Regions from separate parts of the Streptomyces sp. MCA2 genome, predicted to be linked through region 3. Evidence: predicted binding sites of a transcription regulator. Region 3 holds the regulator's gene; each other region holds the start of a gene.
What was found. The regulator HrcA, encoded in region 3, represses chaperone genes, less so after heat shock. The targets are predictions, from matches to a motif close to TTNGCACTCNGNNNNNCNGAGTGCNAA.
Positions count from the first base shown of each region.

Region 1: M8I34_RS34270 (FmdB family zinc ribbon protein) is a predicted target of HrcA. The motif match lies at 7,442-7,468, and genes of this name have one in related genera.
Region 2: groES (co-chaperone GroES) is a predicted target of HrcA. The motif match lies at 1,909-1,935, and genes of this name have one in related genera.

Region 1 covers NZ_JAMJFM010000058.1:1,133-13,589, reverse strand. The annotation lists gene M8I34_RS34310 (MBL fold metallo-hydrolase) at 1-995, shown strand, start outside; gene M8I34_RS34305 (MFS transporter) at 1,021-2,430, opposite strand; gene M8I34_RS34300 (AMP-binding protein) at 2,791-3,324, shown strand; gene M8I34_RS34295 (MepB family protein) at 4,159-4,728, shown strand; gene M8I34_RS34290 (hypothetical protein) at 4,784-5,044, shown strand; gene mscL (large conductance mechanosensitive channel protein MscL) at 5,088-5,594, opposite strand; gene M8I34_RS34275 (S-methyl-5'-thioadenosine phosphorylase) at 6,143-6,976, opposite strand; gene M8I34_RS34270 (FmdB family zinc ribbon protein) at 7,092-7,430, opposite strand; gene M8I34_RS34265 (MFS transporter) at 7,543-8,844, opposite strand; gene M8I34_RS34260 (potassium/proton antiporter) at 9,164-10,684, opposite strand; partial or broken gene M8I34_RS34255 (penicillin acylase family protein) at 10,867-12,457, shown strand, end outside.
Region 2 covers NZ_JAMJFM010000111.1:268-4,601, forward strand. The annotation lists gene M8I34_RS40955 (FtsW/RodA/SpoVE family cell cycle protein) at 164-1,522, opposite strand; gene groES (co-chaperone GroES) at 2,084-2,392, shown strand; gene groL (chaperonin GroEL) at 2,528-4,153, shown strand.
Region 3 covers NZ_JAMJFM010000042.1:65,922-78,378, forward strand. The annotation lists gene M8I34_RS29260 (MBL fold metallo-hydrolase) at 1-338, opposite strand, end outside; gene M8I34_RS29265 (S-(hydroxymethyl)mycothiol dehydrogenase) at 338-1,423, opposite strand; gene M8I34_RS29270 (hypothetical protein) at 1,488-1,919, opposite strand; gene M8I34_RS29275 (glucarate dehydratase family protein) at 1,916-3,223, opposite strand; gene M8I34_RS29280 (HAD family acid phosphatase) at 3,430-4,254, shown strand; gene M8I34_RS29285 (ribonuclease Z) at 4,374-5,279, opposite strand; gene M8I34_RS29290 (histidine triad nucleotide-binding protein) at 5,290-5,646, opposite strand; gene M8I34_RS29295 (OsmC family protein) at 5,890-6,318, shown strand; gene M8I34_RS29300 (16S rRNA (uracil(1498)-N(3))-methyltransferase) at 6,408-7,151, opposite strand; gene M8I34_RS29305 (nitronate monooxygenase) at 7,148-8,236, opposite strand; gene dnaJ (molecular chaperone DnaJ) at 8,333-9,469, opposite strand; gene hrcA (heat-inducible transcriptional repressor HrcA) at 9,470-10,486, opposite strand; gene M8I34_RS29320 (MBL fold metallo-hydrolase) at 10,681-11,415, shown strand; gene M8I34_RS29325 (DUF3097 domain-containing protein) at 11,479-12,312, shown strand; gene hemW (radical SAM family heme chaperone HemW) at 12,355-12,457, opposite strand, start outside.

The sequences.
Region 1 (12,457 bases), on a different contig from region 3:
ACTCCCCGCACGACATGGCCGCCCGTCTGTATCGCTCCCTGCACACCAAACTCCTGGCCCTCCCGGACGCGACCCGGGTCTTTCCCGCACACGGCGCCGGTTCCGCCTGCGGCCGCAGCCTCTCCACCGAGACCAGCTCCACCATCGGCGACCAGCGCCGCCTCAACTACGCGCTCCAGCCCATGCCGGAGGCCGACTTCGTCCGCCTGGTCACCGCGGGACAGCCCGCCACCCCCGGGTACTTCGCGCACGACGCGGCCCTCAACCGTGATGGCCACCCCCTCCTGGACCCCCGCCCGCCGGCCGCCCTCACCCTGGACGAGGCGCTCGCGGCCCGCGACCGGCAGGGCGCCGTCCTCCTCGACTGCCGCCCGTCGGCCGCCTACACCCGCGCGCACCTGGCCGGTTCGCTCCATACGAGCCTGGACACCCGGTTCGCGGAGTACGCCGGCAGCGTGGTGGCCCCGGGCACCCCCGTCGTGCTGATCGCCGACCCCGGTACGGAGCAGGAGGCCCGCCTCCGCCTCGCCCGCATCGGCTACGACCGCGTCCTGGGCCATCTGTCCGACCCGGCCGCCGTACTGGAGCGCACCCCCGCCCTCACCCGCCGCAGCCGCCGCGTCCGCCACGACGAACTCGCCCTGGAACAGCCGCAGCCGCAGCCGGCCGACGCCGCGGCGACGGCCGGTGCACCTGCGCCCGGCGCACCCGCGACCGAGGCCCCAGCGCCCAACGCCCCAGCGACCGGCATCCAGTTGATAGACGTCCGCAACCCGTCCGAGTACGAGGCGGGAGCCCTCCCCGGCGCCCGCAACATCCCGCTGGCCGGCCTCTCCCAGCACCTCACCGAACTGGACCCGGCCCGCCCGGTGGTCCTGTACTGCCGCAGCGGCGGCCGGTCGGTGATCGCGGCGGCACTGCTGGAGGCGCGCGGGTTCGGCGATGTGTGCGATGTGGTGGGGGGATACGAGGCGGTGGCGGCGGCCGTGGGGTGAGGCGCGCGACCGGTGGGCCGCCGCCTCAGCCGTGACGCCCCGGCCGGTGGCGCCCGCGTACCCGTACGAGCACCAGGGCCGCGGCGGTGGCCAGGCAGGCGGCGGCGGGGAGCGCCAGGGACGGGCGGCCGTCGCCGCTCGTCGTGGCAGTGCCGGTGAGGGCGAGCCCGGCCCCCGCCGTGGCTGTCATCACGGCCTTGGTCACACCGGACGCCTCCCCCGCGCGTTCGCGGCGTACGGTCGCCTGGGTGCCGGTGAGGGCCAGCCCGCCGGCCACGCCCAGCGCCGCCGCGGCCCCCGTCGAGGCCAACAGCAGGGCGGACGTGTCCGCAGCGTGCTCGCAGGCCCCCAGGGCTGCCGCGGCGGCGGCCAGGCAGAGCGCCATCACCGGCACGGCCGCCGCGGGGCGCACCCGGCCGGCCGTCGGGCCGCCGGCGGCCAGTGCGGCGGCCGGGGCGAGAAAGGCCACCCCCGCGGCCGGCCCCGGCCACCCCTGGCCCCGTTGGAGCATCAAGGGGACGACGTACAACAGCGCCACGATCGCGGAGTTGGCGACCGCACCGGCCACGGTCAGCGCCACGTAAGGGCGGTTACGGAACAGCGCGAGGTCCACCAGCGGGTCGGGGGAGCGCCGCTCGGCCCGTACGAACAGCGCGCCGAGCAGCGCCGCGCCGGCCAACCAGGCCCAGGCCGCGGTGTCTTCCAGCCAGCGGGCCAGACAGGCCAACGCACCCGTGGCGGTGGCCGCTCCGGCGGCGTCGAGGGAAGGTCCGGCATCCGGAGCGCGGGACTCCGCCGCCCGGCGGGCGCACAGCGCGGCGGCCAGGGCGAGCGGCACCGTCAGCCAGAAGACGGCCCGCCAGGACACCGACCGGGCGAGCATGCCGCCGAGGAACGGCCCGCAGACGGTGGCCAGTCCGGCCAGCCCCAGCGCACGGCCCGTCACCCGGCGCGCACGCCCCGGCGGACAGGCGTTGGTCAGCAGGGCCAGCCCGGACGGCATGATCAGCGCGCCGCCGGCGCCCTGCCCCACCCGCGCCGCCACCAGCAACGGCAGCGACGGTGCCAGCGCGCACAGCACGGAGGTGACACCGAAGAGGGACAGCCCGAGGATCAGCATCCGGCGCCGCCCGTAGAGGTCGCCGAGACGGCCGGCGACCGGCATCAGGGAACCGGCGGCCAGCAGATAGCCGCTGACGACCCAGGGCGTGGCGGTGGCCGAACCGTGCAGGGCGTCGCGGACGACGGGGAGCGCCGGGCTCAGCGCGAAGGAGTCCCACTGGACACAGAAGGCGCTGGTGGCGACGGCGGCCGACGCCCAACGGGCCTGCGGACCAAGGCGGGTGTGCGGCAAGCGGGTGTGCGGGCCGCAGCGGGTGTGCGGGTCACAGCGGGTGTACGGGCCGGAGCGGGGGTGCGGTTCGGGTTTCGGCATGACGGGTATCGGGCCGCCTCTCATGGGTCCGGCTCTCGCATCTGCGGAGGGAAACGGAAAAAAGGAGGGGGAGAGGGGGATGAAGTGCACCGGAGAGGGGCAGGACGCCTGGGGCGCAATGTGCGCACCGGCCGAAGGGGCCGTTGCGGTGAGCCGAGCGGCCCGGCGCGATATGCCGAGGGCCGGGTGCGGTGGTGCCGGAGTCCCTGCGAGGCGGCGGAGGAGCGGTCGCGGTGAGCCGGGAAGGCCCGGCGCGGGTGCTGCCGCGCGGGTGCGGGAGAGGCGGGCGCAGGCCTCATACAGCGGACGTTCAGCGAACGTTGATCGATGATCTACATCCTGATCCGCATGTTGCGCCGTATGACCTCAGAGCATGCAGATGACGCCCGGGAAGTGCAAGAACCGGAGGCGTCGCGAATCGCCCTCACCTGGAGCGGGGAGCCCGGGCGCCGGGAGGAGTTGACGCACGGCATGCTCCTCGACCAGGCCGAGCGGGCCGCTGCCACGCTCACCCGGCTCGGGGTACGGGCCGGTGACCGGGTCGCGGTGCATCTGCCGCTGGTGCCCGAGTCGGTGATCGCCACGCTCGCCTGCGGCCGGCTGGATGCGATACGCACCACGCTGCCGGTCTCGTTGACGGTGCCCGAACTGGTCGCACGGACGCGTGAGTCCTCGGCCCGGGTACTGATCACGGCCGATGCGGCGTTCTGGGACGGGGCCGTACGGCCGGTGAAGGCGCTGCTCGACCATGCGCTGGCGCGGGGCGCGGCCGCGGGGGGCGCGCCGGACCGCACCGTGCTGGTGGTGAACCGGTGCTCGCGGCCGGTCTCCTGGAAGCCGGGCCGCGACCTGTGGTGGCACGAAGCACTGGGCACCCGGACCGTCACCCGCTGACGGGACAGGCCGCCCCGGGGACGGACGTTCCGCGCCCCATGAGCGGGCGCACCCTTCACCTGCCGAGGGCGCACCTTCACCTGCCGAGAGCGCACCCCTCACCTGCCGAGGGCACACCCTTCACCCGCTAAGGCCACAGAACAGGCCAGGTCCCTCATCCGTGCCTAGCGTGGGATGCGTGCCACAGCACTCAGATGCCCCACCTGCCCCGGCTGCGGACCCGGAGGCACCAGTGGCGCCGCCTCGGCCGAGGCCTCCGGTGCTCCATGCGACGCCGGTGGGCTCGGCCGTTGTGTTTCTCGTGCTCCTCGCCATCGCCCTGGGCGGTCACCTGTTGCCGCATCTCCATCCCGTACTGCTTCCCGAGGCCGCGCTCACCGCCTTCCTCGCTCTCGGCATCGCCTTCCGCCCTACCGCCCGGGTCAACGAACCGGCCGCCCGTCGACTTCTCCGACCGGGCCGCCGCACCCTCCCCCGACCGGAAAGGCCGCCGTCCCATGGCCCGCCATGAGTACGCACACCCCCGCCATCCCCTGCCCGGCTTCGACCGGAACCGGCCCTTCAGGCGCAGCCACGCCGCACAGAGCCCGCCGACCCGCCCCCGGGACGGCCACCGCCCGCGCCCCATACCCACCCACGACAAGGGCCGCTAGGGGGAGACACCCCATGGGCGGAGACGCCTCAGAGGCGGAGACGCCTCAGAGGCGGAGACGCCCCTTGGGCGGAGACGCGCCACCCGGTGCGGAAGCAATCACCGCCTGGCTCCCGCGCGCCCCACGCGGCTGCCGGTATCCCGCCGCCCTGTGCGGCGGCCGGCAATGACACGATGGCGCAATGGCGACAAAACCCATGGACTCCTCGGCACAGTGCCCCGCAGATCCCGAGCCGTGGACAGGTGGGGAAGCGCTGCACGAGGACCTTCGCGCGGCGAGGACCTGGGTGTACGACCCGTGTGGCTTCACCTGCTCCCGGCCGGTGCCCGAAGCGGAGAGCGCCGAGTACGCGGCACATGAGTTCACCCTCGACGGTTCCTGCGTCAGGTTCCGGGTGGCCAAGACGACGCCGACGAAGGTCGGTCAGTTCGTCACGGTGTGGAAGCGGCGCCCCGGAGGGCCCATCCAGCCGTTCGACGCCGAGGACCCGGTCGATCTCTTCGTCGTCAGCAGCCGCCAGGACCGGCAGTTCGGGCACTTCGTCTTTCCGCGCGACGTGCTCGTCGAGCGGGGCATCGTTTCCCGCAACGGCGCGGGCGGCAAGCGGGCGTTCCGCGTCTACCCGCCGTGGGTGGAGACCGCCAATCGCCAGGCCCGCAGTGCGCAGGCGTGGCAGGTGGACCACTTTCTGCCGATCGGTGCGGACGGCTCCCTCGACCAGGCCCGTGCCCGGGCGCTCTATCACCCGTGACCGACGGGCCCCGTGCCGAGCGGGAGGGCTCGCGGCGCGCCCGTACCCTGGAGGGGTGAGCACCACCCCCGACCCCGAGTCGGCCCCCGCACCCGAGGACGCGACCGAGGCCGCGTCCGAGGCCGCGCAGGCCCCCGCGCCCGCGCCGGCCGCGCGCCCGGCCCGCAAGCCCGCGGCGAGGCTGATCTTCGACGACCCGCTGAACCAGCAGTCCTCGGACGACACCGACCGGGGCTGGGGCGAGCGCCCGAGCGGCAGTGACAGCGCCGCCGACCTCGCCCGCTTCCTCGACGAAAAGCCGCCCCACCACCTCTGAGCGAGGCGAGGGGGCGGCGTGTGCCGGCCGCCGTGGGCGCCCGCTACTGCTGGGTCTTCTGCGCGCCGATGATCCCCGCGGCGGCGGCGGACGGGTCGGACGGCGAGCCGGTGCGCTGCGCGATCAGCGCATCGCGGATCTCGATGAGCAGCTCGACCTCGGTCGGGTTCACGGGGAGGTCGTCGACGCCCCTCTTGGCCGCCTGGCGTTCCTTCCACTTGTTGATCGGAAGGATCATGAGGAAGTACACGACCGCGGCGGTGATCAGGAACGTCAGGGCGGCGCTGAGCACCGAGCCCCACAGGATGTAGATACCGCTGGTGAATTCGCCCGTCTTCTGGTTCACCTCGCAGTCGGTCAGGCAGGCCTTGTAGTTGTCGAGGTTCTGCGAGCCCAGGGCACCGATGATCGGGTTGATCACGCCCTTGACCACGGCGTTCACGATGTTCGTGAAGGCAGCACCGACCACGACCGCGACCGCGAGTTCGATGACGTTGCCGCGCATCAGGAATTCCTTGAACCCCTGAAGGACGCCCTTGCTCTCGCTCACCTGACAGCCTCTTTCCACGCTCACTACGGATGGTGCATAAACACTCAGCACCGCAACTTACGACAGGGCGGGGCGGAGGTGTCCAGTTGTGGGCCACTTGATCTCGGGGCACCGGTCACCGCCCTCCCGCTGCCGTGGCCGACGGACAGCCGGGGGCGGGTGCGGCTCGTACGGCACCGTACGACGCTCCGCCGGCCAGTACTGCGGCGGCCGCCGCCAGGCCGGCGGCCAGCAGTCGCCGCCGCGCGCTCCGTCCTCCCCGGCGCCGGCCGCCACCGGCCCGTACCGGCGGGAAGTGCGGCACTTCACAGGGCGGGGGAGCGGGGAGTGGCGGCGAGAGGAAGGCGGGGTCGGTGTGGTGAGGGGGCGGGGAAGAGGCACGGGGCATGGTGGGCACCGCCTGTGGTGAGGGGGTCGGACGAACCGGCGATCACCACCGTGCCGGAATCCGCTCCGGCCCGCTCCGGGCTGTGGACGACCCCGCCCCTGTGGACAACCCGGCCACCCGGGAGAGGGAGGCGGGGCCGTCCGTCGCGGCGTTCGGGGCGCTACGGCAGGTCGATGCCCAGGTCCCAGCCGGTGTGCACCTCGGTGCACAGGCAGTTGCGGGCGGCGTTGTCAGGGAGGCCGGAGACCGCGTCGAACAGGACCTCGCGCAGTCGGCCGACGTTCTCGGCGAAGACCCGGAAGACTTCCTCGTGGGAGACGCCGTCGCCGGTCTCGGTGCCCGCGTCCAGGTCGGTGACCAGCGCCAATGACGTGTAGCACAGGCTCAGTTCGCGGGCCAGGACGGCTTCGGGGTGGCCGGTCATACCGACCACCGACCAGCCCTGTGCGGCGTGCCAGCGCGACTCGGCGCGGGTCGAGAAGCGGGGGCCTTCGATCACGACGAGGGTGCCGCCGTCGACCGGCTCCCAGTCCCGGCCACGGGCGGCCGTGAGGGCGGCCTGCCGCCCGGTGGGGCAGTACGGGTCGGCGAAGGTCAGGTGGACGACGTTGGGGGTCTTCCCGTCGGGGAGCGGTTCGCCGTCGAAGTAGGTCTGGGGGCGGGCCTTGGTGCGGTCGACGAGCTGGTCGGGGACCAGGAGCGTGCCGGGGCCGTATGCGGTCCGCAGGCCGCCGACCGCACACGGGGCGAGGACCTGGCGCACCCCGAGCGAGCGCAGCGCCCACAGGTTGGCGCGGTAGTTGATGCGGTGCGGCGGGAGGTGGTGGCCACGGCCGTGCCGGGGCAGGAACGCCACCTGGCGGCCGGCGATCTGCCCCAGGAACAGCGAGTCGCTGGGACGTCCGTAGGGGGTGTCCACCGTGATCTCGGTCACGTCGTCGAGGAAGGAGTAGAAGCCCGATCCGCCGATAACGCCAATCTCCGCGTCAGCCATGCCGGTCACACTATCGGGGCACGGCGGCCCGGGGCGGGCGGGTGGCGGAGGCGAAAGGAAGCCGTAAGACAGCGGACCCCGCCGTCGGTGACGGCGGGGTCCGAAGAGCTGTGGGTCAGGCCGCGGAGCTGGTGCCCGAGGAGCTGCCGGAGGACGACGAGGCGGCCGGGGCCGAGGACTTGGTGTCCGAGCTGCCGGACGAGGAGCTCGACGTGTCCGAGGAGGACGTGCTGCCCGCCGCGGAGGCGTTCTTCGCGGGGCTGCTGCTCGACGACGAGCCGCGGCTGTCGTTGCGGTAGAAGCCGGAGCCCTTGAAGACGATGCCGACCGCGGAGAACACCTTCTTGAGGCGTCCGTCGCAGGCGGGGCACTCCGTGAGCGCATCGTCGGTGAACTTCTGCACCGCCTCGAGGCCCTCGCCACACGCGGTGCACTGGTACTGGTAGGTCGGCACTTGTCTTCCTCCTGGCACTCTCACTCGATGAGTGCTAACGACGCTCCATCTTGCAGTATTCCCGCCCGACAGTCCACCGTGACCGGCCCACGGTGACCGACTACACGTCCGGTCAGGTGCGCGCCAGCTCCCGCTCGCGGGCGTCGGAAACGGCCGGGACCTGGGCATCCGTGCCGTGCGCTGGGCCCGCGGCGGTCCGCGTCGACGAGCGCGGCAACAGGTGGACGCGGAGCGCCAGCAGCACCGTCAGGGCCAGCGCCGTACCGGCCAGCGGCACCAGGAACCCGGTGCTCGGCCCGAAGCGGTCGGCGAGCTGGCCGGCCGAGGTGGCCGCGGCCGCCTGGCCCAGCGCGACCGCGCCGGTCAGCCAGGTGAAGGCCTCGGTGCGGGCGGCGGCCGGCACCAGCGACTCCACGAGGGTGTAGCCGGTGATCAGGGCCGGGGCGATGCACAGGCCGACGACCAGGCCGACCGCGCCGAGCAGCGGCACCGCGGTGACCGCCCACAACGGGGTGGTGGCCAGTGCCAGCAGCCCGTAGGCGACCAGCAGCCGGCGCCGCGGGCCGACCTTCCAGGCGATGAGGCCGCACGCGATACCGGCGAGCATGTTGCCGCCCGCGAAGATCCCGTAGAGCACGCCGTTGATGCCGGGCTGCCCGATGTGCTGGGTGAACGCGGTCAGCGAGACCTGCATACCGCCGAAGACGGCGCCGATGCCGAGGAACGCCACGATCAGGACGCGTACGCCGGGCACCGACAGCGCCGAGACGCGCGGCCGGTCGCCCGCGCGGTGCCGGTGCACCGGAGGCTGGCTGCGCCGCTGGGAGGCGAACAGCAGCCCGCCGGCCAGCGTCAGCGCGGCCTCGGCGACCAGACCGGCCGCCGGGTGGATGCCGGTGCACAGCGCGGTCGCCAGCACCGGGCCGACGACGAAGGTGAACTCGTCGGTCACCGACTCGAAGGCGGCGGCCGTCGGCATCAGCGGGCTGCCGCCGAGCCGGGAGGCCCAGCGGGCCCGCACCATCGGGCCGACCTGAGGGGTCGAGGCGCCCGTGGGGACGGCCACCGCGAACAGCGCCCACAGGGGCGCGTGGATGAGGGCGAGGGTGATCAGTGCACAGACGCCGGCGACGTGCACCAGTACGCCGGGGACCAGCACCGCGCGCTGGCCGAAGCGGTCGGCGAGCTTGCCGCCCTGCGGGGCGAACAGGGCCATCGAGACACCGGTCGCGGCGGACACCGCGCCTGCGGTGCCGTACGAGCCGGTGGTGGATTCGACGAGCAGCACGATGCCGATCGTCAGCATGGCGAAGGGCTGCCGGGCCAGAAAGCCGGGCAGCAGGAATGTCCATGCACCAGGGGTGCGGAGCAGTGTTCCGTAACCGGTACGGGAGTCCTTGACCGCGGATGCCACGGCCGGGCCTTTCTGCCGCCTGGTAGCGCGCCACCCGCGAGGTCGTCACGGGTACGCGCCGAGAGCTGTCCTCTCGCGCAGGACCGAGTGATACCGCGTGGTCCGCACCGGGAGGGTGGCTGCGTGTGGCAGGGGACCGCGGCCGCCGAGCGGTCGCGCCAGCTCTGCATCAGGCAGAGTTGGTTCGTCGATGTTGCGTTTTCATACTACAGGCCGCCGCGCGTGAAGCCCTGGGATTAGCCAGGGCTTCACGCGCATTTCCTTGGGATCCGTGGAGATCTGCACCACATCTCCGGCTCTTCGCCGGTTCCGCCGGACGTCAGCGGGGGCCGTGCCCGCGCCGCCCCGAGGAGCCGTCCGTGCCCAGCCAGCCGGCCAGCTTGCCGCCCTGCGAGACCGCCTGGAGCCGCCGTTCGGCCGCGTCGCGCACCGGGTCGGTGGCGACCACCAGCAGCTCGTCGCCGCGCCGCAGCACCGTCGAGGGCGACGGCACGAAGCTGGAGCCGTCCCGGACGATGAGGGTGACCGCGGCGCCCGCGGGCATCCGCAGCTCGCCGACCTCGACGCCGTGCATACGGGACGACGGGCCGATGGACGTGGACAGCAGATGGCCGCGCAGCCGCTCCAGAGGTGCGGACTCGATGCCCAGGTCGGCTGCCTCCTCGCCCTCGCCCAGCCGCAGCCGCTTGGCGAGCCACGGCAGCGTCGGCCCCTGGATCAGGGTGTAGACGACGACCAGGACGAAGACGATGTTGAAGACCCGGTCGCTGCCGGGGACATCGCCCACCATCGGGATCGTGGCCAGCACGATCGGCACCGCGCCGCGCAGCCCGGCCCACGACAGCAGGGTCTTCTCCCGCCAGGGCACCCGGAACGGCAGCAGCGCCACGAAGACGGACGTCGGCCTGGCCACCAGCGTCAGGATCATGCCGATCAGCAGCGCCGGCACGAAGTCGTCGAGCAGATTGTGCGGGGTGGCCAGCAGGCCGAGCAGGACGAACATGCCGATCTGGCCGATCCAGCCGAGGCCTTCGGCGAAGCCGCGGGTGGCCGGTGAATGCGGCAGCTTGGCGTTGCCGAGAACCATCGCGGCCAGATAGACGGCGAGGAAGCCCGAGCCGTGCGCCAGTGCACCGGCCGCGTAGGCGGAGACCGCGATGGCCATGACGGCGATCGGGTACAGACCGGACGCCGGCAGCGCCACATGCCGCAGGCCGTACGCGCCGAGCCAGCCGAAGGCCAGTCCGATGGCGGCGCCGATCGCCAGCTCCAGGGTGATCTCACCGAGCAGGGCGTACCAGTGTTCGACCGGCCCCGCGGTGGAGAAGGCGACGACGAGGATGACCACGGGGGCGTCGTTGAAGCCGGATTCGGCTTCCAGTACACCGGTCAGGCGGGCCGGCAGCGGCACGCTGCGCAGCACGGAGAAGACGGCCGCGGCATCCGTGGAGGACACCACGGCGCCGATCAGCAGCGCCTGGCGCCAGTCGAGCCCGGCCAGATAGTGCGCTCCGGCCGCGGTGACCCCCACGCTCACCGCGACGCCGACCGTCGACAGCGCCACCGCCCGGGGCAGCGCCGGTTTGATCTCTTTCCACTTGGTGCCCAGTCCGCCCTCGGCGAGGATCACGACCAGGGCGGTGTAGCCGAGGAGTTGGGTCAGCTCGGCGTTGTCGAAGACGACACCGCCCAGGCCGTCCTGCCCTATGGCAATGCCTATCCCCAGGTAGATGAGCAGGCTGGGGAGCCCGCTGCGCGAGGAGAGCCGTACCGCGGCAACCGCGATGAGCAGTACGAGCGAGCAGAGCAGCAGGAGTTCGTTGAGGTGGTCGACAGACAGGAGCTGGTCCTTCCTCGCACGGGTTCCGGAGTGGTCTTTCCTTACCGTATCTAGTTACTGAGACTAACAATTTACCATTGCTTGAAGGTTGAAGGTGCTGGTGGTGACTCCGCGTAGGGGTCGCCGAACCCGTGCGCCTATGGTTGCTCCAGCACGCCCACCCTGCCCCTCGAAGGACAGAGATGCCCGCCAACAAGTCCGGCCCAGTCCCCAGGAAGAAGAAGGGGCGGCGCGGCCGCCTCGTCGCGATCACGGTCGTGCTGCTGCTCGTGGCGGGCATCGGCTTCGGCGCGTTCTGGGGTGTCAGTACCGTCCGCGCCTCGTTCCCGCAGACCACCGGCTCGCTCAAACTCCCGGGCCTGACCAACCCGGTGGACGTCACCCGCGACGCCAACGGCATTCCGCAGGTCTACGCCGACACCGACGAAGACCTCTTCCGCGCCCAGGGATACGTCCAGGCCCAGGACCGCTTCTGGGAGATGGACGTCCGGCGGCACATGACCGCCGGCCGGCTCTCGGAGATGTTCGGCAAGGGCCAGGTCAAGACCGACTCGTTCCTGCGCACGCTCGGCTGGCGCCACGTGGCGCAGAAGGAGTACGACACCAAGCTGTCGCCCAGCACCAAGAAGTACCTCCAGTCCTACTCGGCGGGCGTCAACGCCTACCTCAAGGACCACGAGGGCTCGGCGGTGTCCCTGGAGTACGCGGCGCTGGACCTCCAGAACGACTACAAGCCCGAGAAGTGGACGCCGGTCGACTCGGTGGCCTGGCTCAAGGCGATGGCCTGGGACCTCCGCGGCAACATGCAGGAGGAGATCGACCGCTCCCTGATGACCAGCCGCTTCACCCCGGCGCAGATCGCCGAGCTCTACCCGGCATATCCGTACAAGCGGAACAAGCCGATCGTCGACGGCGGCGCGGTCGACCCCGCCACCAAGAAGTTCTCGCCCAAGGGTCCGGCGAGCTCGGCGAACACCACCCCCGCCGGCGCCACCACGGGCCTCCAGTCGCAGCTGTCCTCGCTGTCCAAGACCCTCGACAAGGTCCCGGCGCTGCTCGGTCCCAACGGCAACGGCATCGGCTCGAACTCCTGGGTCGTCTCCGGTGCGCACACCACCACCGGCAAGCCGCTGCTCGCCAACGACCCGCACCTGGCACCGCAGATGCCCTCGCTCTGGTACCAGATGGGCCTGCACTGCCGTACCACCGGCCCCAAGTGCAACTACGACGTCTCCGGCTTCACCTTCTCCGGTATGCCCGGCGTCGTCATCGGCCACAACCAGGACATCTCCTGGGGCATGACCAACCTGGGTGCCGACGTCACCGACCTCTACCTGGAGAAGGTCAACGCCGACGGCTACCTCTTTGACAACAAGCAGCAGCCCTTCATAACCCGCAAGGAGACCATCAAGGTCGCCGACGGCGAGAGCCACCACATCACCGTCCGGTCCACCAGGAACGGGCCGATCGTCTCCGACCGCGACGGCGAACTGGCCAATGTCGGCAAGGACGCCCCGGTCGGCAATGCCGCACCGGACCGCGGCGACGGCTACGCCGTATCGCTGCGCTGGACCGCGCTGAACCCCGGCAAGTCCATGGACGGCGTCTTCGAACTCAACCGCGCCAAGGACTGGAACGGCTTCCGCAAGGCCGCCGGGCACTTCGAGGTCCCCTCCCAGAACCTGGTCTACGCCGACACCAAGGGCAACATCGGCTACCAGGCCCCGGGCCAGATCCCGGTCCGCGGCAAGGGCGACGGCCACTTCGACGGTA
Region 2 (4,334 bases), on a different contig from region 3:
AGGTCCGTCACCGCACCCGACACCCACCGGCCCGCCGCAGGCGCAACGGCCAACAACCACCACGGCGGGACAGCCAAACACGTGGGCCGCAAGCCAAGCGCACCGCGCAGCGGGCGACAAATGGCGAACAACCACCACGGCGGGACAGCCCAAAGCGTGGGACTCAAGCCGGCTCGCGCCGGCGCTGCGCATGGTCGCTGATCCGTAGCAGCAGGGCCACCATCACCCAGTTCGCGACGAGTGACGAGCCGCCCTTGGCGAGGAACGGCAGGGCCTTGCCGGTCAGGGGGATCAGGCCGGTGACGCCGCCGGCGACCACGAAGACCTGGAGCAGCAGCGCCCCGGAAAGACCGACCGCGAGCAGTTTGCCGAACGGGTCGCGGGCGGTCAGGGCCACCCGCAGGCCACGCTGGGCGAGCAGCACGTACAGCATGATCACGACCATCACGCCGGCCAGCCCCATCTCCTCGCCGACGGTGGTGAGGATGAAGTCGCTGTTACCGGCGAAGCCGACCAGCTCCGGGTGGCCCTGGCCCAGGCCGCTGCCCGAGATGCCGCCGCTGCCGAAGCTGAACAGTGCCTGTGCGGCCTGCTCGGATATCAGCCCCGGCGGCCGTCGGTCCTTGGGCAGAAAGATGTCCATCGGGTGCAGCCAGGCCATGATCCGGCCCTTGACGTGCGGTTCTATGGAGCCGACGACGGTGGCGCCGACCGCGGCCATGGCCAGGCCGCAGAGCACCCAACTCGTGCGCTCGGTGGCCATGTACAGCATGATCACGAAGACGCCGAAGAAGATCAGCGAGGTGCCCAGGTCCCGTTCGAAGACCAGCACCAGCAGGCTGATCACCCAGATCGTGAAGATCGGCGCGAGCTGCCGTCCCGGAGGCAGCTGGACGCCCAGGACGCGGCGTCCGGCTAGCGCCAGCGCATCGCGGTTGACGGTGAGATAGCCCGCGAAGAACACCGAGATCATGATCTTCACGAACTCGCCGGGCTGGAGTGACAGCGGCCCGAGCAGAATCCAGCGCTTGGCGCCGTACATGTCGGCACCGAAGAAGGCCGGTGCCATCAGCAGCACCAGCGCGACCACCATCGTCAGATAGATGTAGCGCTGGAGGATGCGGTGATCGCGCAGCACCAGCAGGATCGCTATACAGACCGCCACCCCGATCACCGTCCACACCAGCTGGCCGCTCGCCGCCTCGGCGATCTTCAGCCGGGGCGTCTGCGCATAGGTGAGGTCCAGGCGGTGCAGCAGCACCAGGCCGATCCCGGTCAGCAGCGTCGCCAGCGGCAGGATCAGCGGATCGGCGCGGGGCGCGTAGCGGCGCAGGACCAGATGCGGGACCAGCGCCACGAAGAACATGCTGACGGCGAAGCCGGCCAGCCCGCCGGGCAGCCGGCCGGTCATCGACAGGCCGGTGATGGCGTAGCCGAAGTCCGCGATCAGTACGGCGAGGGCGAGCAGCCATGCCTCGGTCCGCCGGCGGTCCGGTGCCTGGGCCAGCGCGGCGAACGTCATCGTGCGCTCGGCGTCGCTCTCCGGCCGCCGGGCAGCCCGGGGAACGCTGGTCGGTGCACGCACAGGTTTCCTCCGCCACTGATCGTCAAGGCCGCGGGCCGGCCGGGTGGTGCCCGGTTCGTCGGCCCGGCAGTCGGGGAGGTAGACGAGGCGGCCGGTGGCGTGGTTGCGAGGGAACGGGAAGGTGTGTCCGATTTGATAGGAACCTGCCCGTAACGCGGTCCGTAACGCGGTCCGTAATGCGGCCCGTAGTGCGGTCCGTTAGCCGGCGCTTAACCCGCCGCGGTCCCGCGCCAGATGGCCGTGATCGGCGGGGTGGGGGCCGCCGGGAGGCGCGGCTCCGTGCGGCCGGTCAACCGGAGCGGAGGGAAGCGCACCCCGCCGCGCTGGCACTCCGCTTGACCGAGTGCTAACCGCGTCATAGTCTCGGCGTTGGCACTCTCCAGTGGGGAGTGCCAGAAACACAGCGACGGGCAGGTCCGGCACCCGCGACGACGGATCCACCTGGTCGCCACCTCAGACAGTTAACCCCGTGAGATCTCCGAAGGGGGAGGTCGGATCGTGACGACCACCAGCTCCAAGGTTGCCATCAAGCCGCTTGAGGACCGCATTGTGGTCCAGCCGCTCGACGCCGAGCAGACCACGGCCTCGGGCCTGGTCATTCCGGACACCGCCAAGGAGAAGCCCCAGGAGGGCGTCGTCCTGGCCGTGGGCCCGGGCCGGGTCGAGGACGGCAAGCGCGTCGAGCTCGACGTGAACGTCGGCGACGTCGTGCTCTACAGCAAGTACGGCGGCACCGAGGTGAAGTACAACAACGAGGACTACCTCGTTCTCTCGGCTCGCGACGTTCTCGCGATCGTCGAGAAGTAAGTCACCCAGTTTTGCCGTGATCTGCGCCCCTGGTTCCCGCGTCTAACCAACCCGGGGCAGGGGCGCAGTTCGTTTGAGCGACAGCGGTCCCCACGTCGTGGCCGAGGATCGCAATGAGAGGACTTGAAGCAACCCATGGCGAAGATCCTGAAGTTCGACGAGGACGCCCGTCGCGCCCTTGAGCGCGGCGTCAACAAGCTTGCCGACACGGTCAAGGTGACGATCGGCCCCAAGGGCCGCAACGTCGTCATCGACAAGAAGTTCGGCGCGCCGACGATCACCAACGACGGTGTCACCATCGCCCGTGAGGTCGAGGTCGACGACCCGTACGAGAACCTTGGCGCCCAGCTCGTCAAGGAGGTGGCGACCAAGACCAACGACATCGCGGGTGACGGCACCACCACCGCCACCGTGCTGGCGCAGGCGCTGGTCCGCGAGGGTCTGCGCAACGTCGCCGCCGGCGCCTCCCCGGCCGCCCTGAAGAAGGGCATCGACGCCGCGGTCAAGGCCGTGTCCGAGGAGCTCCTCGCGACCGCCCGTCCGATCGACGACAAGTCCGACATCGCTGCCGTGGCCGGCCTGTCCGCGCAGGACAAGCAGGTCGGCGAGCTCATCGCCGAGGCGATGGACAAGGTCGGCAAGGACGGTGTCATCACCGTCGAGGAGTCCAACACCTTCGGCCTGGAGCTGGACTTCACCGAGGGCATGGCCTTCGACAAGGGCTACCTCTCGCCGTACATGGTCACCGACCAGGAGCGTATGGAGGCCGTCCTCGAGGACCCCTACATCCTGATCCACCAGGGCAAGATCGCCTCGATCCAGGACCTGCTGCCGCTGCTGGAGAAGGTCATCCAGGCGGGTGCCTCCAAGCCGCTGCTGATCATCGCCGAGGACGTCGAGGGCGAGGCCCTGTCGACCCTGGTCGTCAACAAGATCCGTGGCACCTTCAACGCCGTTGCCGTCAAGGCCCCCGGCTTTGGTGACCGCCGCAAGGCCATGCTCGGCGACATCGCCACCCTCACCGGTGCGACCGTCATCGCCGAGGAGGTCGGCCTCAAGCTCGACCAGGCCGGTCTGGACGTGCTGGGCACCGCCCGCCGCGTGACCGTCACCAAGGACGACACCACCATCGTCGACGGTGGCGGCAACTCCGAGGACGTCGCGGGCCGCGTCGCCCAGATCAAGGCCGAGATCGAGTCCACGGACTCCGACTGGGACCGCGAGAAGCTCCAGGAGCGCCTCGCCAAGCTCGCCGGTGGCGTCTGCGTCATCCGCGTGGGTGCGGCCACCGAGGTCGAGCTCAAGGAGAAGAAGCACCGTCTGGAGGACGCCATCTCCGCGACCCGCGCCGCGGTCGAGGAGGGCATCGTCTCCGGTGGTGGCTCCGCTCTGGTCCACGCCGCCAAGGTGCTGGAAGGCTCCCTGGGCAAGGAGGGCGACGAGGCCACCGGTGTCGCCGTCGTCCGCCGCGCCGTCGTCGAGCCGCTGCGCTGGATCGCGGAGAACGCCGGCCTCGAGGGCTACGTCATCACCGCGAAGGTCGCCGAGCAGGACAAGGGCAACGGCTTCAACGCCGCCACCGGCGAGTACGGCGACCTGGTCAAGGCCGGCGTCATCGACCCGGTGAAGGTCACCCGCTCCGCCCTGGAGAACGCCGCGTCGATCGCCTCGCTGCTCCTGACGACCGAGACCCTGGTCGTCGAGAAGCCCGCGGAGGACGAGCAGGCCGAGGCCGGTCACGGCCACGGACACTCGCACTGACCTCGCGCATCGCGTGTAGCGCATAGCGTCGGGCAGCTCGCTGCCTGATGTACGAGACCCGGTTCCCGCTGTGTGCGGGGGCCGGGTCTTGCGTTTGGGCGGGGGAGGGGGGAGGGCGCTGTGGGTGGGTTGTGTCGGGGTGGGGGTTCCCTCGGGGCTGGGGGTCCGTTTGTGCGGAGGG
Region 3 (12,457 bases):
AGCACCTGGCCGTCCGCCAGCTCCGCGTCCGGCGCGGTGTCCGGGTAGGTCATCTTCCACAACGGCAGGTCGGCGGGGTGCAGATGGATCCGGGCGCCGGTGCGGGAGGCCAGCGCCGGGGCCGCGTCGATGTGGTCGTTGTGCCCATGGGTGCAGACGATCGCGCGCAGCGTCCGGCCGCCGAGGGCTTCGAGGATGGCGTCGGCGTCATGGGCGGCGTCGATGACGATCGCCTCGTCGTCGTCGCCGACGATCCAGACGTTGTTGTCGACGTCCCAGGTGCCGCCGTCGAGGGAGAAGGTTCCGGAGGTGACCAGGTGGTCGATTCGGGCCGTCATCAGAGCGTCACCACCGAACGCAGGACATCTCCCGACTCCATCCGCGCGAAGGCCTGCTCGACGTCCTCGATGCCGATCGTCTCGGTGACGAACGCCCCCAGGTCGATCCGGCCCTGAAGGTGCAGATCGACCAGCATCGGGAAGTCGCGGGAGGGCAGACAGTCGCCGTACCAGGAGGATTTGAGGGCACCGCCGCGGCCGAAGACATCCAGGAGGGGGAGTTCCAGGGTCATGTCCGGGGTGGGGACGCCGACCAGGACGACGGTCCCGGCCAGGTCGCGGGCGTAGAAGGCCTGCCGGTAGGTCTCGGGGCGGCCGACCGCGTCGATGACGACATCCGCGCCGAAGCCGCCGGTCAGCTCGCGGACCGCTTCGACGGGGTCGGCGGAGCGCGAGTTGACCGTATGGGTGGCGCCCATGGAGCGGGCGGTCTCCAGTTTCCGGTCGTCGATGTCCACCGCGATGATCGTGACCGCACCGGCCAGCCGCGCGCCCACCACGGCCGCGTTGCCGACGCCCCCGCAGCCGATGACCGCGACCGAGTCGCCCCGCCCGACGCCGCCGGTGTTGATCGCGGCGCCGATGCCCGCCATCACCCCGCAGCCCAGCAGCCCGGCCGCCTCGGGCGCCATCCGGGGGTCGACCTTGGTGCACTGTCCTGCGGCGACCAGCGTCTTGTCGGCGAAGGCGCCGATGCCCAGCGCCGGGCTCAGCTCCGTGCCGTCCTTCAGCGTCATCTTCTGGCGGGCATTGTGGGTGTCGAAGCAGTACTGGGGGCGGCCGCGCAGACACGCACGGCACTGGCCGCACACCGCACGCCAGTTGAGGACGACGAAGTCCCCCGGCGCCACGTCGGTGACCCCGTCGCCGACCGACTCCACGACACCGGCCGCCTCGTGCCCGAGCAGGAACGGGAAGTCGTCGTTGATGCCGCCCTGCTTGTAGTGCAGATCGGTGTGGCACACCCCGCACGCCTGGATCTTCACCACGGCCTCGCCGGGACCCGGATCCGGCACCAGGATGGTCTCCAGCCGGACCGGTTCGTTCTTCCCCGGCGCAATCACGCCGCGCACTTCCTGTGCCATCGGGACAGCCCCTCTCACAGATCACCTACGGGACCACTGTGGCGCACCGCCACCGATCCGTGCCTCACCGTACGCGTGCCGGGCCACCACGCACAGGACCACGGCCGGGTCCGTGATCTTTGGCCGATGGCCGCCGGCCGCGCGCCCGCTCCTGGTGCCCGCCACCGCGGACCGGCGCGACGCCGACCGCCGCCAGGACGCCCACCACCGACAACCCGATCAGCCCGCCGCGGGTCGGGCCGGTGGCGTCCTGGCGGATCCCGAAGGCCGTCGGCAAGACGAACCCGCCGAGGTTTCCCAGGGAGTTGACGAGCACGACGGCGGGCGCCGCGATCCGGGCGTCCACATAGCTCTGCGGAATCGTCGGCGGTACGGGCCGCCTGCGGGCCCCGGGGCTGCCGGAGGCGGGTGGTCCGGGGCGGTGCTCACCTGCGACTCCGTCGTCGTCGGCCGCCCGGGGGCGGCCGGGGAGCAGGGGCGGGCCCCCGGGGGTCACCAGCGGGGAAGGGCGGGGGTGACCCAGGCCGGGTCGGCGCGCCGCATCGCCGCGGCGTCATCGCGGTCGCGCAGGCCGCCGTCGTCGTCCAGCCAGCGGCGGTGCAGTACGGCGAGCCGGTCGCGGTCGAGCGTGACGCCGAGGCCGGGGGCGTCGCCGACGTCCAGCCGGCCGTCGCGGAAGGTGAGCCGCTCGGTGAGGACGTCCTCGGTCTGCCAGGGGTAGTGGCTGTCGCAGGCGTGATCGAGGTGCGGGACGGTGGCCGCGACCTGGGTCATCGCGGCGAGGCTGATGCCCAGGTGGGTGTTGGAGTGCATGGACAGGCCGACGCCGAAGGTGCGGCAGACCGCGGCGAGTTCACGGGTGGCGCGCAGCCCGCCCCAGTAGTGGTGGTCGCTGAGCACGACCTGGACGGCGCCGCGGGTGAACGCCCCGGCGATCTCGTCGAAGGTCGTCACGCACATGTTCGTGGCGAGCGGGAGCGGGGTGCCGGCCGCGACCTCCGCCATCCGGGCGGCGCCGCTCGTCGGGTCCTCCAGGTACTCCAGGACGTCGCCCAGCTCGGACGCCACCTCCAGCGACGTGCGTACGCTCCAGGCGCCGTTGGGGTCGATCCGCAGTGGCTGCCCGGGGAAGGCGGCGGCCAGCGCCCGGATGGCGGCGACCTCCTGCGCGGGTGCGAAGACCCCGCCCTTGAGTTTGAAGGACGTGAAGCCGTAGGTGTCGGCGAACCGGCGGGCCTGGGCGACGACACCGGCCGGGTCGAGCGCCGCGCCCCAGTCGTCGCGCTCCCCGCGGCCGCCGGGGTGCTCCTCCCAGCGGTAGAAGAGGTAGGCGCTGAACTCCACGCGGTCGCGGACCTTGCCGCCGAGCAGGGCGTGCACGGGCAGTCCGGCGGACCGGCCCCAGGCGTCCAGGCAGGCGACCTCGAAGCCGGAGAGGACGGACAGCCGCAGCTTGTCGGCGGTCTGGACGCCGCGCAGCCCGCCGACGTCCACGGCCTCGGCGCCGGTCGCGGCCGGTGAATCACCGCACACCTCGGCGGCGAGCGCAGGCAGAGCGTTCAGGTCCGTGACCGACCGGCCGATCAGCGCACTGGCCAACGGCTGGGCCAGCTCCAGGTACTTGGTGTCCCCGTAGGTCTCGCCGAGGCCGGTGACGCCGCCCTCGGTGATCAGCTCGATGATCAGCCGGGGGGTGTACGGCTGGTGTACGCCCTGCGTGTTCAGCAGCGGCGGATCGGCCACCAGGATCGGGGTGAGCCGGACTTCGGTGATCGTGAGGCGGTTCTTGGCATCCGTCATCCGGCAGGCTCCTACGCGATCGAGGGCTGTTTTCATATGTAGATGGTGTCTACAGATGGATGTGGAGGTTAGGGATCTCGCCTCGCGACCGTCAAGAGCCCGCACCGCACGAGCCTTTGCCAAGGGTTGAATCTTCGCGCGTAGATACCGAATTGAGGCTCTGTTAGACCTACGGAGTCCCCTGATGACTCCCGGAGGAGCCGCGCATGCCCCGCCCCACCCGTTTCCGCCCCGCCCTCTCCCGAAGGGCCCGCCTCGGCGCCACCACGGTCGCCGCCCTCGTCGCCGGCACCGCGGTCTTCGGCGTCGGCCAGGCCACCGCCGAACACTCCGTGCCGCGCACCGACAAGGAGATCCCCAACCTCACGCAGGTACAGGACAAGATCAAGGCGTACTACGGCGACACGGTGACGGCGGACGGCGAGCACTACGCCTCCCCGCACAGCAACTACGCACGGCAGGTCCGCGGCATCGAGGCCAAGGCCCGCACGTACCTGTCCAAGGCCCTCGCGCGGCACGACCGGGCGGGCAAGCAGTCCGAGCCGGTCAAGCCGGCCATCGTCCTCGACATGGACGACACCACCCTGCTCACCTACAACTACGAGCTCCAGGTGGGTTTCCACTACACCGAGGAGAGCCAGGACAAGTACCTGGAGCACACCGACATGGACCCGGTGTTCGGCATGAACCGGCTCGTCAACTGGGCGCACGCCAAGGGTGCCGAGGTGTTCTTCCTGACCGGCCGCAAGGAGGCGCAGCGCGACTGGAGCGTCCGCAACCTCAAGAACGTCGGCTACGGGGTCCCCCTGGACCGCCGGCACGTCTACCTGAAGAACAAGGAGAACCCCCCGGCCTACTTGCCCTGCGGCGCCACCTGCACGACGGTCGAGTACAAGTCGGGCACCCGCAAGCACATCGAGTCCCTCGGCTACGACGTCGTCGCCAACTTCGGGGACCAGTACAGCGACCTGAGCGGCGGCGCCGGCGACCGGACGTTCAAGCTGCCGAACCCGATGTACTACCTGCCGTAGGACGGCCTTCCGGCCCGTCCGCCTTGCGGGCGGACGGGCCGCGCCGTTGTGGTCGCCACCGTTGCGGACGGGCCGCGCCGTTGCGGGCGCCACCGTTGCCGCCAGCGCCCCCGTTGCCCTCAGCGCCGCTTGGGCAGGGGCACCCGCGACAGGTCCTGGGCGATGGTCAGTTCGCCGGTGTAGCCCGCCGAGCGGGCCTGCCGCTCGAACTCCGCGGGGTCGGCGTAGCGCTGCGAGAAGTGCGTCAGCACGAGATGCCGCACACCGGCCCGCCGGGCCACCTCCGCGGCCTGCCCGGCCGTCAAGTGGCCGTGATCGAGCGCCAGTTGGACATCCTCGTCCAGGAACGTCGACTCGATGACCAGCATGTCCACCCCCTCCGCCAGAGCATGGACGCCGTCGCACAGCCGGGTGTCCATGACGAAGGCGAACCGCTGGCCGGGGCGTCGCTCGCTCACCTCGTCGAGGGTGACGCCGTTGAGCTCGCCGAGCCGCTGGATCCGCCCGACGTCCGGCCCGGCGATGCCGTGCGCCGCCAGTCGCTCCGGCAGCATCCGGCGGGCGTCCGGCTCCACGAGGCGGTAGCCGTACGACTCGACGGGGTGCGAGAGCCGCCGCGCCTCCAGGACGTACGACTTCGAGCGGTCCAGCTCACCGTCGGCGGCGACCGGCCGCTCGATCAGCTGGACCGTCTCGCGGTAGGCGGTGGCATACCGCAGCCGGTCGAAGAAGTGCTGTCCACTGGCGGGATAGTGGGCGGTGACGGGATGCGGCACCCGGTCGAGGTTGATCCGCTGGATCACCCCGGCCAGGCCCAGCGAGTGGTCACCGTGGAAGTGGGTGACACAGATCCGGTTCAGGTCATGGGCGGCGACCCCGGCGCGCAGCATCTGCCGCTGCGTTCCCTCGCCGGGGTCGAAGAGCATCCCCTCGCCGTCCCACCGCAGCAGATAGCCGTTGTGGTTGCGGTGCCGGGTGGGTACCTGGCTCGCGGTGCCGAGGACCACCAGTTCGCGTACGGACAAGTCGGCCCCGTCAGACCAGACGCTGGAGGTCGCAGCCGCCCAGCAGATGCGCATGGGCGTGGAAGACGGTCTGGCCGGCGCCGGGCCCGGTGTTGAACACGATGCGGTAGCCGGTCGTGTCGACCTTCTCCTCCGCGGCCACCACTCCGGCCTCGCGCAGCACATCGCCCGCGATCGCCGGCTCGGCCGCGGCCAGCTCCCTGGCGTTCGCGTAGTGGACCTTGGGGATCACCAGGATGTGCGTCGGGGCCTGGGGGTTGATGTCGCGGAACGCGACGGTGGTCTCGGTCTCCCGGACGATGGTCGCCGGCACCTCCCCCGCCACGATCTTGCAGAACAGGCAATCGGCCTGCGGTTCTCCCGCCACCGGTGGCTCCTCCCGAGTCATCCGCCGTACACACGGTGCGTACGACCTTCGGATGCTATCGGGCGGCACCGTCGGGGGGTTGCAGTGACCGGGGGTGGGGGCACGGGCTTCGCCGCGGGCTGGGGCTGCCAAGGGAGCCGGGGGCCTCCCGGCGGGGCACGTACCGCCCGGCACCACGCCGCGGGATCACTAAGCTGGCCCGCAGAACCGCTGTCGCCCACCCACCACCAGGAGTGATGCACCATGGCCACCACGCGCACCGCCGAGACCCACTGGGAAGGCAACCTCCTGGAGGGCAAGGGCACCGTCGCCCTGGAGTCCTCCAAGCTCGGTACGTACGACGTGAACTGGCCCGCCCGCGCGGAGCAGCCCAACGGCGTCACCAGCCCCGAAGAACTGATCGCGGCGGCCCACTCCTCCTGCTACTCCATGGCCTTCTCGCACGGCCTGGCCGGCAAGGGGTACACCGTCGAGGCCCTGGACACCCGGGCCGATGTCACCTTCCAGCCCGGTGAGGGCATCACCGGCATCGCGCTGACCGTCAAGGCCCGTGTCCCCGGCCTGTCCGAGGAGGACTTCCAGGCGGCGGCCCAGGACGCCAAGGCCAACTGCCCGGTGAGCCAGGCGCTGGCGGGCGTCAAGAACATCACGCTGGCGGCGGAGCTGCTCTGACGGGACGAGCGGCCGGGTCCGGTCGCTCCGCAGGGCGTCCCGGGGGCCGTGCGCCCCGGGGACGCCCCCCCAGTTCCGGGGGGCTGCCCCTAGCTCCAGCGCCCCGTGCGCCCCAGCAGCAGCGCCGTCGCCGCCGTGCCGGCCGTGGAGGTGCGCAGCACGGTCGTCCCCAGGCGGTACGGCTTGGCGCCGGCCTCGGCGAAGAGGGTGAGCTCTTCCGGGGAGACACCGCCTTCCGGCCCGACGACGAGCACGATCCGGCCCTCGGCGGGGAGTTCGGCGGTGGCGAGCGGGGAGCTGCCCTCCTCGTGGAGGACGGCCGCGAAGTCGGCGTCGGCGAGCAGGGTGGCCACCTGCTTGGTCGTCAGCGGGTCCGCGACCTCGGGGAAGGTCAGCCGGCGTGACTGCTTGCCCGCCTCGCGGGCCGTGGCGCGCCATTTGCCGAGCGATTTCGCGGCCCGCTCGCCCTTCCACTGGGTCACGCAACGCGCCGCCGCCCAGGGCACGATGGCGTCCACACCGGTCTCGGTCATCGTCTCGACGGCCAGCTCGCCGCGGTCGCCCTTGGGGAGCGCCTGGACGACGGTGATCGTGGGGTGCGGCGGGGCCTCACCGCGCAGCTCGGTGACCGCGACGGTCAGCCGGTCCTTCCCCTCGACGGCGGCGACCGTGCCGTGCGCCCCGGCGCCGTGACCATCCGTCAGGACGACCTCCTCGCCGACCCGCAGCCGGCGCACCGACACCGCGTGCCGGCCCTCGGGGCCTTCCAGGGTGAGCGTGCCGCCGGCCCGTACGTCCGCGAGCGAATCGACGAGGAAAACCGGCGCGGTCATGAGGCGCTGCCGGCGCCCGGTCGGCTCAACGCGGCGCGCGCCGCGTCCAGTTCGACCGCCAGTACTTCCACGAGCTGCCCGGCGGGCAGTTCCCGGGCCAGCCGGTGCCCCTGCCCCGCCCACAGGTTCATGCCCTGGGCGTCGCCCGCCTTGGCCGCGGCCTTGCGCACGGTGGAGGTGAGGTAGTGGACGGCGGGGTAGGCGGCCGGGGCGTACGGGCCGTGCTCGCGCAGGAAGCGGTTGACGAGCCCACGCGCCGGCCGCCCGGAGAACGCCCGGGTCAACTCCGTATGTGTGAACAGCGGGTTGGTCAGTGCCTGCTTGTGCAGCGGGTTGGCGCCCGATTCGGGGGTGGCGAGGAAGGCGGTGCCCAGCTGCGCCATGCTCGCCCCGGCGGCCAGCACCGACGCGATCTGCGCCCCGCGCATCAGCCCGCCCGCGGCGATCACCGGGATCTGCACGGCCTCGCGGACCTGGCCGAGCAGCGCCAGCAGGCCCAGCCCCGAGCCGGTCCCGTCGGCGTGCGGATCGTCGCGGTGGGTGCCCTGGTGGCCGCCGGCCTCCACGCCCTGCACACACACCGCGTCGGCGCCCGACCACTGTGCGGCCTGCGCCTCGGCGGCGGTGGTGACCGTGACGATGGTGTACGTGCCGACCTTGGCGAAGGCGTCGAGGACCGCACGCGAGGGGCAGCCGAAGGTGAAGGAGACCACCGGCACCGGGTCGTCCCGCAGGATCGCGAGCTTGGCCTCGTAGCCGTCGTCGATGGGCCCGTCGGTGTCGCCGAGTTCCGTCTCGTACCAGGTGGCCTCGCCCGCGAGTTGCTCGCGGTAGACCTCGACGACGGAGCTGTCGGACAGCGAGGGCTGCGGCATGAAGAGATTGACGCCGAAGGGCCGGCCGGTCAGCGACCGCAGCTGCTTGATCTCCTGGTACATGCCGTCGGCGGTCTTGTAGCCGGCGGCGAGGAAGCCGAGACCGCCGGCGCCGCAGACGGCGGCGGCCAGCTCGGGTCCTGAGCCGCCTCCCGCCATCGGGGCCTGCACGATCGGGTAGCGGCACAGCTCGGTCAGTGCGGTGGGCATGAGCACATCGTGTCACGCCCACCGCCCCGCTCCGAACCGGGGCGGCGACCGCCGCACCGGCCCGGGGAACGGCTTCGCCCCCGGGCCCACCTGGGGCTATCGCCCGTTGAACGCATCCTTCAGGCGCGAGAACAGACCCTGCTGCCCGGGCTGGAACTGCCCCGTGGGCCGCTCCTCCCCGCGGAGCTTGGCCAGCCGCCGCAGCAGGTCTTCCTGGTCGGGGTCGAGCTTGGACGGTGTCTGCACCTCGACGTGGACGATGAGATCGCCCCGGCCGCCGCCGCGCAGATGGGTCACTCCGCGCTGGTGCAGCGGGATCGACTGGCCGGACTGGGTGCCGGGCCGGACATCGATCTCCTCCACCCCGTCCAGCGTCTCCAGCGGGCACTTCGTGCCCAGCGCCGCCGCTGTCATCGGGATGGTGACCGTGCAGTGCAGATCGTCGCCGCGCCGCTGGAAGACGGAGTGCGCCAGCTCGTGGATCTCCACGTAGAGGTCGCCGGCGGGGCCGCCGCCGGGGCCGACCTCGCCCTCGCCCGCGAGCTGGATGCGGGTGCCGTTGTCGACACCGGCCGGGATCTTGACGGTCAGGGTGCGGCGGGAGCGGATCCGGCCGTCGCCCGCGCACTCGGGGCACGGGGTCGGCACGACCGTGCCGAAGCCCTGGCACTGCGGGCAGGGCCTGGACGTCATGACCTGGCCGAGGAAGGACCGGGTGACCTGCGAGACCTCACCGCGGCCGCGGCACATGTCGCAGGTCTGCGCCGAGGTACCCGGCGCGGCTCCCTCACCCGTGCACGTCGTACAGACGACGGCGGTGTCGACCTGGATGTCCTTGGTCGTGCCGAAGGCCGCTTCGTTCAGCTCGATGTCGAGCCGGATCATGGCGTCCTGGCCGCGGCGGGTGCGCGAGCGCGGTCCGCGCTGCGACGCGGTGCCGAAGAAGGCGTCCATGATGTCGGAGAAGTTGCCGAAGCCCGCGCCGAAGCCGCCCGCGCCCTGGCCGCCGCCCGCCTGCGAGAGGGGATCGCCGCCGAGGTCGTAGACCTGCTTCTTCTGCGGGTCCGACAGGACCTCGTAAGCGGCGTTGATCTCCTTGAACCGCTCTTGGGTCTTGGGATCCGGGTTCACGTCCGGGTGCAGCTCACGCGCCAGCCGGCGGAAGGCTTTCTTGATCTGGTCCTGCGAGGCGTCACGGCTGATGCCGAGGACCGAGTAGTAATCCGTGGCCACTTACGACTCCGCGAGGATTTGTCCGACGTAACGTGCCACTGCGCGTACCGCTCCCATCGTTCCGGGGTAGTCCATGCGGGTCGGTCCGACCACGCCGAGTTTGGCGACTGCCTCGTCGCCCGAACCGTAGCCGACCGTGACGACCGATGTGGACGCCAGGCCTTCGTGGGCATTCTCATGCCCGATACGTACGGTCATGCCCGAGTCCTTGGCCTCCCCGAGCAGCTTGAGCATCACCACATGCTCCTCAAGGGCCTCCAGCACCGGCCGGATCGTCAGCGGGAAATCGTGCCCGAAGCGCGTGAGATTGGCGGTACCGCCGATCATCAGCCGCTCTTCGGTCTCTTCCACCAAAGTTTCCAGCAACACCGACAGCACTGTCGAGACCGTGCCGCGGTCGTCCTGCTCGAAGGACTCCGGGAGATCCTGCACCAACTGCGGCACATCCGCGAACCGGCGGCCGACGACCCTGCTGTTGAGCCGGGCCCGCAGGTCCGCCAGCGAGGCCTCGCCGAACGGCGCCTGGCAGTCGATGAGCCGCTGCTCGACCCGTCCGGTGTCCGTGATCAGTACGAGCATCAGCCGGGCCGGGGCCAGCGCCAGCAGTTCGACATGCCGGACCGTGGACCGGGTCAGGGACGGGTACTGCACGACCGCGACCTGCCGGGTCAGCTGCGCCAGCAGCCGGACCGTGCGGCCCACCACATCGTCGAGGTCGACGGCGCCGTCCAGGAAATTCTGGATCGCCCGCCGCTCCGGGCTGGACAGCGGCTTGACGCCGGCCAGCTTGTCGACGAACAGGCGGTAGCCCTTGTCGGTCGGGATGCGCCCGGCGCTGGTGTGCGGCTGGGCGATGAATCCCTCGTCCTCCAGGGCCGCCATGTCGTTGCGGACGGTGGCCGGGGAGACGCCGAGCTGATGGCGTTCGGTGAGCGCCTTGGAGCCGACCGGCTCCTCCGTCCCGACGTAGTCCTGGACGATGGCGCGCAGCACCTCCAGCCTGCGTTCACTGAGCATCCCGCGCACCTCCAGTCCGGCCGTCCGCCGTCTCGTCTCTCCTGGCACTCACACGGGCCGAGTGCCAGACCCTGAGCCAGTGTACGGCCGGGTAGCACGGACACGGCAAGGGCAGCCGCGCACAGCACCCGCCCGATGACCGTGTTCGGCCGATCTGTCGGGCAACGCTATCGCGATGGCGCTAGCGTCTCGGTATGCACACTGCTTGGGAAGAGGCCGGTTGGGAACGACTCGGTGACGGTGTCGCCAGGCGCCGTATGCCGGGCTGGGACGAGACGATCGGGGTGATCGCGGGGACCACCGGCGTCATGATCGTCGACACCGGCGCGACCCTGCGCGACGGCGCGGATCTGCGGCGTGCGATCCGCGGCGTGCTGGGCCGGGAAGTGACGCATATCGCGCTCACCCACCCCCACTTCGATCATGTGCTGGGCACCGCCGCCTTCGCGGGCGTCGAGGTCTTCGGCGCGGCCGGACTGAGCGAGCTGCTGCGCCGCGGCAAGGACGAACTGCGGCACGACGCGATGCGGCACGGCGTCGAGAGGGACGCCGCCGCCGAGGCCGCCGATCTGCTGGTCGCCCCGCACCACCACGTCCACGGCCAGCTGACCGTCGAGCTCGGCGACCGGCAGGTGCTGCTCGCCAATGTCGGCCCCGGTCACACCGCCCACGATCTGGCGGTCCTGGTACCGGGCCGGGGCGGAGACCCGGAGGTCGTCTTCTGCGGCGATCTGGTCGAGGAGTCCGGGGAGCCCCAGGCGGGCCACGACGCACTGCCGCAGCAGTGGCCCGGCGCGCTGGACCGGCTGCTGGCCCTCGGCGGCGAGGACGCGCGGTACGTTCCCGGCCATGGCGCCGTGGTGGACGCCCGCTTCGTCCGTGCCCAACGCGACGCCCTGGCCACCCGCTTCGGCGTCGCCCCGTCCTGACCACCGCCCGCCCTCCCCACGACTGCATACAAACAAAGATCAACGGAGAACAGGTCCCACGCGATGCAGAACAGGCGCTACAGCCCCGACCTCACCCCGCCCTGGAAGAAGCAGCAGCCCGCGCCCGAGGTGCCGGCCGAGCCCGATCTGGTCGTCGAGGAGGTCACCTCGGGTTTCTGCGGCGCCGTGATCCGCTGCGAGAAGACCGCACAGGGCCCGACGGTCACCCTGGAGGACCGCTTCGGCAAGCACCGGGTCTTCCCCATGGAGCCGCGCGGCTTCCTGCTGGAGGGGCGGGTGGTCACTCTCGTACGCCCCCAGGGCCGGCCGGCGGCCACCACCCGGACGCGGACGGCATCGGGATCACTCGCCGTGCCCGGCGCCCGCGCACGGGTCGCCCGCGCCGGGCGCATCTATGTGGAGGGCCGGCACGACGCCGAGCTGGTGGAGCGGGTGTGGGGCGACGACCTGCGCATCGAGGGCGTCGTCGTGGAGTACCTGGAGGGCATCGACGACCTGCCCGCGATCGTCCGCGGCTTCTCCCCCGGTCCTGACGCCCGTCTCGGCGTCCTCGTCGACCATCTCGTGCCCGGCTCGAAGGAGTCCCGTATCGCGGCCGAGGTGACCGGTGACCACGCGCTGGTGGTGGGCCACCCGTACATCGACGTCTGGGAGGCGGTGAAGCCGTCCTCGGTCGGGATCGCGGCCTGGCCGTCCGTCCCGCACGGCCAGGACTGGAAGACGGGCGTGTGCCGGGCACTGGGCTGGCCGGAGAACACCGGCGCCGCCTGGCAGCGGATCCTGTCCTGCGTGCGCTCCTACAAGGACCTGGAGCCGGCGCTGCTGGGGCGGGTGGAGGAGCTGATCGACTTCGTCACGGCCGGCGGTGCGGCCTGACGTCGGCCGGGGGTCTCGGGGTGAGATCCCTCAGTCGAGTGATCAGTCCACCAGATCCCGCACCACCGCGTCCGCCAGCAGCCGCCCGCGGAGTGTCAGTACGGCCCGGCCCGCCTCGTACGGCGCGGCCTCCAGCAGGCCGTCG